DNA from 2 places in the Nocardioides sp. NPDC023903 genome. Region 2 is predicted to be linked to the other one. Evidence: riboswitches for the same ligand, from Rfam matches in the RefSeq annotation. Region 2 holds a riboswitch; the other holds the start of a gene.
The links. Region 2 has a riboswitch for glycine ahead of gcvT (glycine cleavage system aminomethyltransferase GcvT). Riboswitches for the same ligand answer to the same signal wherever they lie in the genome.

Region 1 (4,449 bases), on a different contig from region 2:
CCGAGGCGGCGTTGGTGCCGTGCGCCGAGGAAGGCATCAGGCAGATCTTGCGGTGCCCCTGGCCCTGTGCGTCCAGGTAGCCGCGGATCGCCATCAGGCCGGCGAACTCGCCCTGCGAGCCGGCGTTCGGCTGGATGGAGACCTCGTCGTAGCCGGTGACCTCGGCCAGCCACCCCTCCAGCTCTCCGACGAGGCGCGTGTAGCCGGCGGCGTCCTCGGCGGGCACGAACGGGTGCAGGTCGGCGAAGCCGGGCAGCGAGATCGGCTCCATCTCGGTGGTCGCGTTGAGCTTCATGGTGCACGAGCCGAGCGGAATCATGCCCTTGTCGAGCGCGTAGTCGCGCGCCGCCAGCTTGTGCAGGTAGCGCAGCATCTGGGTCTCGCTGTGGTGCGCGTTGAAGACCTCGTGGGTGAGGTAGTCGGTGGTGCGCACCAGGCCGTCGGGCAGCGCGCTGGCCGTGGTGCGGTCGATCTCGTCCAGGTCCGCCCCCGAGACGCCGAAGGCGTTGAGCACGGCCGACAGGGTCGAGCGGGTGGTCGCCTCCGAGGTCGAGATGCCGACGGTGTCGGCGTCGACGAGACGAAGATGTACGCCGAAGCGACGGGCCGCGGTGACGACGTCGGCCGCCCGGCCGGGCACGGTGACACCCAGCGTGTCGAAGAACGTCTCCGAGACCAGCGGGAGCCCGGCCGACTTGAGCGCGGCGGCCAGCACGGCGGCGTAGCGGTGGGTGCGGGTCGCGATCGTCCGCAGCCCGGCGGGGCCGTGGTAGACGGCGTACATCGAAGCGCCGACGGCCAGCAGCACCTGCGCGGTGCAGATGTTGGAGGTCGCCTTCTCACGGCGGATGTGCTGCTCGCGGGTCTGCAGAGCGAGGCGGTACGCGGGCCGCCCCTCGGCGTCGACGGAGACGCCGACGAGGCGACCGGGCAGGTGCCGCTCGATCCCCTCGTGGACGGCCATGTAGCCGGCGTGCGGGCCGCCGTAGAAGAGCGGGATGCCGAAGCGCTGGGTGGAGCCGACGACGACGTCGGCGCCGAGGGTGCCGGGCGCCTCGAGGACGGTGAGAGCGAGCAGGTCGGCGGCGACGACTGCGAGCGCGCCGCGCTCATGGGCGGCGTCGATGACCGGCTTGAGGTCGGGCACGCGACCGGAGGCGCCGGGGTACTGGACCAGCACGCCGATCGCGTCGCCCTCGGGCAGGCCCTGCGAGAGGTCGGCCACGACGACCTCGAGGCCCATCGCCTCGGCGCGCACCTTCACGACCTCGATCGACTGCGGCAGGGCGTCGACGTCGATGATGAACGGGCCGGAACCCTTGCGGTTCGCCCGGTGCACCAGCGCCAGCGCCTCGGCGGCCGCGGTGCCCTCGTCCAGGAGCGAGGAGTTGGCCACCGGCAGACCGGTCAGGTCGCCGACCATGGTCTGGAAGTTGATGAGCGCCTCGAGGCGGCCCTGGGAGATCTCGGGCTGGTAGGGCGTGTAGGCGGTGTACCAGCTCGGGTCCTCGAGCACGTTGCGACGGATCACCGGCGGCGTCACGGTGGCGTGGTAGCCGAGCCCGATCATCGGCTCGCCGGGCTTGTTGGAGGCGGCGATCTCCCGCGCCAACGACGCGACCTGCGCCTCGCTCAGCGCGGCCGGCAGGTCCAATGACTCGACCGAGCGGATCCCGGCCGGCACCGCGGCGTCCATCATCGCCGCGACCGAGTCGTATCCGAGCCGTTGCAGCATGGTCGCCTCGTCGGCGGCCGAGAGTCCGACGTGGCGCTCCACGAACGGGGAGGCGGCGTCGAGCTCGGACAGAGTGGGCGTGTCGGACACAGTGGCTCCTGAGGGCATCTAAGACAACTCGTACGCCCTCCCCCTCTGTCACCGCACCTGCGCCGCTTCAGAGTTGCCTGGTCCGCACAGTCGTGGATGCCTGAGAGTTTCCGGGGAGGAATTGCCCCTTCGGCGCCCCTTCGAGAGGAGCTCTCCCGTGCGGGATGGTCAGCACCACCAGCATAAACGACTCGACCCCGAGGCCCCGCCTCCGCGCTCCGCGCGGTTACTCCCTCGCTCTGCGCGAACGGACGAGCAAGCTCGCCGTTCGACCTCGCTCCGGTCGTCTCTGCGGGGTCTCGGGGTCGAGTGTTACGTGAGGTTTACTTCAGCCGGCGTTGCGGGCGGCGCGGCGGGCGGAGAGCTCGTCGGACATCGAGGCGACCTGCTCGCCGTCCTCGGCCGCACGCTCGCTCGGGAGCTCGGAGAGGGTGCCCTCGATCTCGCGCCAGACGCCACCGATGGCGATGCCGAAGACGCCCTGCCCGCCCTGGAGAAGGTCGATGACCTCGTCGTTGCTGGTGCACTCATAGACCGAGGCGCCATCGCTCATCAGGGTGACGCGGGTCAGGTCGTCGGTGCCCCGCTCGCGCAGGTGCTGCACGGCAGCGCGGATCTGCTGCAGCGAGATGCCGGCGTCGAGGAGTCGCTTGATGACCTTGAGGATCAGGATGTCGCGGAAGGAGTAGAGCCGCTGGGTGCCGGAGCCGGTGGCCCCGCGCACGCTCGGCTCGACGAGACCGGTGCGGGCCCAGTAGTCGAGCTGGCGGTAGCTGATCCCGGCCGCGTTACAGGCCGTCGGGCCGCGGTAACCGGTGTCGCTGGGCAGGGTCGAGACATCGTCGGTGAAGAGAAGGCCCTGCTCGTCAGCCTGCTCCGCCGCGCGTTGCGCGTCATCGGCGCCGTGGCCGGGCTTCTGTTCGTGGTCGAACACGATGTCCTCCATCGTCTACTCCGTTGTGCGTAACTCCACTCGGGGAATGAACGGCTGCGGCGGGGGGACCACATCGTTGGAGTTACAACAGAGACAACTACAAGGTAAGCGCCGCAAGGGCCCTGGTCAAAGAACCCCCTCCGGCGTGTCGTCCAGCCTAACCCTCAAGTAGAGCATGAGGCTTGCGGCGCCTGGTCGTCGCGACCAATGCCGTCAGCGCCAGTACCACGGCTCCCACGAGGAGGCAGACCCGCATCCCGGGAAGGGTGAGGATCCCGCTCGCGCCGGCTCCCAGACCGCCGAAAATGGCGACCGCGATCGCGCCGCCCGTCTGCCGGAACGTGCTCAGCGCGCCGGTGGCGACACCGACCCGGGCGGGCTCGACGGCGTCGATCAGGTCCGCGGTGACGAGCGTGATCGCCAGCGCGCCGCCGGTGGAGAGCGGGACGAGCAGGACGAGGACCAGCCAGACCGGCGTGGTCGTCGTGAGCGGGAGCAGGGCGAGCATCCCCACCGCGAGGATCAGCTGGCCGCCAGCGATGAGCGGGCGCCGGCCCATGACGTACGCCAGACGTGGCGCGAGCACGTTGGCGCAGGTGGTCATGGCCGCCGGGATGACGAACATCAGCCCCGCCGCGGCACCGCTCCAGCCCCGCACCTGCTGGTAGTAGAGCCCGAGCAGAAAGATCCCGCCGTAGAATCCGAAGTTGATCCCGAACCCGGAGACCAGCGCGACCGCCACCCTGCCCCGAGCGACCAGACCGAGCGGCAGCACCGGCGCCGCCGAGCGGCGCTCCACCACGACGAAGGCGACGGCCGCCGAGATCGCCACCGCCGCCGCGAGCAGGGCGGGCATGTGCCAGCCAGTGTGGCCGGCGTCGATGACGGCGTACGTCAGCGCGGACAGCGCGACCACGGCCAGCGCCTGGCCTAGGAGGTCGAGCGGCGCCCGGCGCCGTACCGCCCGGATCCGCAGGCCGGCCAGCAGGACCACGATCAGGATCCCGACCGGCACGTTGACCAGGAACACCCAGCGCCAGCCGGCGTACTCGCTCAGCAGGCCTCCGGCCACCGGACCCAGCGCCATCGCCGCGGATCCGCCGATGGTCCACACGGCGATGGCCTGCGCCCGGGCCCGCGCGTCGTCGTACGCCACCCGGACCAGCGCCAGCGACGCCGGCATGACCAGCGCGGCGGCAGCGCCCTGGAGCACTCGCGCCGCGATGAGCACCGGCATCACCGGCGCGGCCGCGCAGGCCACGGATGCGACGGTGAACAGCACCACGCCCAGCGCGTAGGCCCGCACCGGGCCGACCCGGTCCGTCACCGCTCCAGCCGAGAGCATCAGCGCCGCGAACATCAGCGTGTACGCGTCCACGACCCACTGCAGCCCGGCCATCCCTCCGCCCAGGTCCCGATGCAGATAGGGCAGTGCGATGTTCACCGCGGAGACGTCGACGGTGATCACCGTGAAGCCCAGCAGCGCAGCGAGCAGCGCTCGAAAGCTCCCCGCCGGCACAGTTGCCGGACTTCCGCTCGACGCCTCGTGGGCAACTGCGGTCATCGTGCTCCTCCTCCAGGTCGTTGTCCCCGAAAGTCTGGTCGCGTCGCGCGCGCGGAGGCAGACCGCGCGATGCCGGGGTGTCACCAGGGGTGGGTGTGGCACGGCCCCTCACGCGAGCAAGACCTG
Region 2 (4,449 bases):
GTAGCCGAGCCGCTCGGCCGCCGCCGCGCGTTCGATCGTGTGGGTCAGCGCAGCGCCCTCGGCGTACCCCACCCGCGTGCGGGACCGGTCCAGCATGGAGAGCTTCACGGCAGGTTCAACGACGCAGAGGCCCCGAGGCTTCCCGCCGAGTCCGGTGTGGCGAAGAACGCACTCGACAACGGTGCGATGCGGGACACACATCCGCTGTCGAAGCCCCGGATCTGGCTAGGCTGATGTCTTCGGTAAAAGGATGACAGGAGCGGCTGGGTAATGGATCAAGACGTGCTTCGGCACGCACCGCTTTTCAGCGAGCTGGACGACGAGTCGATGACGGCGATGCTCGCGATGATGGGTCAGACACGCCTCAGGCGCGGTGAGGTGTTGTTCCACGAGGGCGACGCCGCCGACCGGCTCTACGCGGTCGTGGACGGCAAGGTGAAGCTGAGCCGTGCCGCGGCCAACGGGCAGGACAGCCTGCTGGCGATCCTCGGGCCGGGTCAGGTGTTCGGTGAGCTGTCGCTCTTCGACCCCGGTCGACGCTCGTCCACCGTCACGGCCGTCACCGACCAGGTCGAGCTCGCCTCGCTCTCGCACGACGACCTGCTGCGCCTGCTCGACGGGCGCCCGAGCGTGACCCGTGGGCTGCTCGCCCTGCTGTCGGGCCGCCTACGTCGGGCCAACGACGTGATCGGCGACCTGGTCTTCGCCGACGCACCCCGCCGGGTGGCGAAGGCGCTGCTGGACCTCGCCGAGAGGTTCGGTGAGCAGACCGAGGAGGGCGTCCACGTCCGCCACGACCTGACCCAGGAGGAGCTCGCGCAGCTCGTGGGCGCGGCTCGGGAGACGGTCAACAAGGCGCTCGCCGACTTCGCGGCCAAGGGCTGGGTCCGGCTGGAGTCGCGCTCGGTGATCATCACCGACATGGAACGGATCGTGCGCCGGGCGGGTTGATACCGCTGGTCAGAGGCTGACCCGCACCAGCTGGCGCAGCCGGCGTAGGCCCTCGGTGCTCGGCCGTTCGGCCGGGGCGAGGGCCTCCGCGAGGCGCTGCCGTACCGGGTCGGTCTCGAGCTCCAGGCCGATGGCCACGAGCTCGCTCGCCGTGGTCGGCGTCCGCGCCGCGGCGACGTGGGCACTGCGCCCGACCAGGTTCACGTGGTAGTTGCGCGGCCCCTGGCCGGTCGCGACGGCGACGGTCCCCTTGACCCGGTACGCCGTCGCCGGCGGCTCCTCGAGCAGGTCGACCAGTCGAGCCGGCTCGATGGTGCCCGGGGTCGTCACGGTGACCGCCCGGGCGTGCTGATGGGCCTCGTGCGAAGCGGCCGCCTCGCGCAGGAGCGCGGCGATCGGCAGCTCGTCGGGCGGGTCCTGGGGCACCGCCGCGTCGTAGACCAGCCGCGGGTCGATACGGCCACCCACGGCGTACGCCACATGGACCTCGGGGTTGTGCTCCCGCACGCGCTGCTCGATCCGAGCCAGGACGTCGGATCGCTCGTCGGCCGGCACCAGGTCCGTCTTGTTGACCACGACCAGCGAGGCGGCCGCGAACCGGACCGGCGCCGGGCCCCGCCCGTCATCGAGGGTGTCGAAGTACGCGGAGGCGTCGACGACCTCGATGAGCCCACCGCGGCGTACCCGCTCGACACCGCTGAAGCGGACCAGCCGGGCCAGCGTCCCGGGCTCGGCGATCCCGCTGGCCTCGACGATGACGACGTCGAGCGCGAGCCGCGGGTGGGTCAGCTTCTCGAGCGCGTCGTCGAGGCCGCCGGCGTCGGGCAGGCAGCACAGGCAGCCGCCGGCGATCGAGGCGGGCTCGTCGACCTGGCCGGTGACGAGACCGGCGTCGACGTTGATGTCACCGAAGTCGTTGACGACCACGCCCACCCGCGCGCCGGGCTGGCGCAGCAGATGGTTGAGCAGCGTGGTCTTCCCCGACCCGAGATGGCCGGTGAGGATGACCACGGGAACCCGGTTGCTGGCGCTGGTCGGTGGCATCGGGCCATCGTAGGGCTCGATGAGAACAGTTCCCGTTAATGGGGTCGCGTCTTGACGACCGAGGTGGCCAGACCTAGGTTGTGCCGCACAACTTCACATCCGCCACTTGAACCGCAGCGGGAGAGTCCTTGCCCATCCCGGGTGAGGCGCCGAAGGAGCAAACCTCCCCAGAATCTCTCAGGCCCAATGACCGCTGTGGTGAGGCGACCTCTGGAAAGACAGGATCCGCTGGATCCTGCACCCACGGTGCAAATCGCCCCAGCCGGGCGGTGAAGCTCTCAGGTAGCGATGACAGAGCGGGGAGGTCACCCGTCCACGGGTGCCGCGACTGTCGGCACCCATCAGCAGGGAGCCTCCCGCATATGACCTCACCCGTCCCTACCCCTCTGCATGAGATCCACCAGGCGCTCGGTGCCTCGTTCACCGACTTCGCCGGCTGGAACATGCCGGTCCGCTACGGCTCGGAGACCGCCGAGCACAATGCCGTACGCACCACCGCGGGCCTCTTCGACCTGTCCCACATGGGCGAGATCGAGGTGACCGGCCCCGAGGCGGGACGCGCCCTCGACCGCGCCCTGGTCGGTCGGCCGTCGAAGATCGGCATCGGCCGCGCCCGCTACTCGATGATCTGCGCCGAGGACGGCGGCATCATCGACGACCTGGTCGTCTACCGGCTCGAGCAGGAGCGCTACCTCATCGTCGCCAACGCGAGCAACGTCCACGTGGTCGCTCCGGCTCTGGTCGAGCGGGCCGAGGCGTACGACGCCGTGGTCCGCGACGCCTCCGCGGAGTGGGCGCTGATCGCGGTCCAGGGTTCTGCCTCGGCGGCGATCGTGGCAGCCCTGACAGACCTGGACGTCCCGTCCCTGAAGTACTACGCCATCGACGCTGGCACGGTCGCCGGGATCGACGTGCTGCTCGCCCGCACCGGCTACACCGGCGAGGACGGCTTCGAGATCTACTGCGCGCCCTCGTCGGCCGCTTCGGTCTGGGAGGCGATCACCGAGGCCGGTACGCCGCACGGGCTGCAGCCCGCCGGGCTCGCCTGCCGCGACACCCTCCGCCTCGAGGCCGGCATGCCGCTCTACGGTCACGAGCTGAGCCGGGAGACGACGCCCTTCGAGGCCGGCCTCGGCCGGGTCGTCTCCTTCGACAAGCCCGACGGCTTCGTCGGCGACGCCGCCCTGGCCGCACGCCGCGACGAGGGCCCGCGCAGCGTGCTCGTCGGCCTGGTGGCCGCCGGGCGCCGATCCCCGCGAGCCGGCTACGCGATCGTGGACCCGGCCACCGGCGACGAGATCGGCGTCGTCACCAGCGGCTCGCCGTCGCCGACCCTCGGTCGTCCCATCGCGATGGCGTACGTCAGGCCTGACCTCGCCGCCGCCGGCACCAAGGTCCACGTCGACGTGCGCGGCAGCCGCGAGGACGCCGAGATCGTCGACCTTCCCTTCTACTCCAAGAAATGAGCACAGCCATGAGCAACCCGACCAACCTGTCGTACACCGCCGAGCACGAGTGGATCGAGACCCGCGGGGACGTCGCGCGCGTCGGCGTCACCGCCTTCGCCACCGAGGCGCTGGGCGACATCGTCTTCGTCGAGCTGCCCGAGGCGGGCAGCAAGATCACCGGGGGAGAGAGCTGCGGCGAGCTGGAGTCGACGAAGTCCGTCAGCGACCTCTTCGCGCCCGCCGACGGCGAGATCCTCGAGATCAACTCGGCCGTCGTCGAGGATCCCGCGCTGATCAACAGTGACCCGTTCGGCGCCGGGTGGCTCTTCGAGATGCGTGTCTCTGGCGCTCCCGACCTGCTCGACGCCGCGGCCTACGACGCTCTGATCGAGGAGTGAACCGTCGTGACCGCTGATCTCAGCGGCGCCCTGGCTCCGGTCGTAGCGATGACTCTGAGCACCTTCGACCTGTATTCGATCGGGATCGGCCCGTCCTCCTCCCACACCGTAGGGCCGATGCGAGCCGCGAAGACCTTCATCGACGGCCTCGTCGAGGACGGGCAGCTGGACGCGGTCACCCGGGTGAAGGCCGAGCTCTTCGGGTCGCTCGGCGCGACCGGGCACGGCCACGGCTCGGAGGGAGCGGTGCTGCTCGGCCTCGAGGGGGAGGAGCCGGCGACCGTCGACACCCGGGCCTCGTCCGGGCGGTTGGCGGCCATCCGCGAGCGTGGGGAGCTGACGCTGGGCGGTCACCAGCCGATCCGCTTCGATAGCCAGACCGACCTGGTGATGCATCGGCGCAAGAGCCTGCCGGGCCACCCCAACGGCATGGTGTTCACCGCCTACGACGCCTCAGGGCAGGTGAGCCGAGAGCGGACCTACTACTCCGTCGGCGGGGGCTTCGTCATCGACGAGCACGCGTCCGGCGCCGCCCGGATCGTGCCCGACCACTCGAGCGTCCGGTTCCCCTTCACCACCGGCGCCGAGCTGCTCAGCACCTGCGAGCG

Region 1: linked by a shared signal. The riboswitch ahead of gcvP (aminomethyl-transferring glycine dehydrogenase) and the one ahead of gcvT (glycine cleavage system aminomethyltransferase GcvT) in region 2 are both predicted to bind glycine.

Annotation. Positions count from the first base shown of each region.
Region 1 is NZ_JBEZZS010000001.1:269,651-274,099, forward strand. It holds gene gcvP (aminomethyl-transferring glycine dehydrogenase) at 1-1,825, opposite strand, end outside; glycine riboswitch at 1,903-1,993, opposite strand; gene AB0F44_RS01410 (MerR family transcriptional regulator) at 2,154-2,771, opposite strand; gene AB0F44_RS01415 (MFS transporter) at 2,917-4,323, opposite strand.
Region 2 is NZ_JBEZZS010000028.1:62,213-66,661, reverse strand. It holds gene AB0F44_RS23290 (MsnO8 family LLM class oxidoreductase) at 1-108, opposite strand, end outside; gene AB0F44_RS23285 (Crp/Fnr family transcriptional regulator) at 271-951, shown strand; gene AB0F44_RS23280 (GTP-binding protein) at 961-1,995, opposite strand; glycine riboswitch at 2,103-2,198, shown strand; gene gcvT (glycine cleavage system aminomethyltransferase GcvT) at 2,358-3,461, shown strand; gene gcvH (glycine cleavage system protein GcvH) at 3,470-3,841, shown strand; gene AB0F44_RS23265 (L-serine ammonia-lyase) at 3,890-4,449, shown strand, end outside.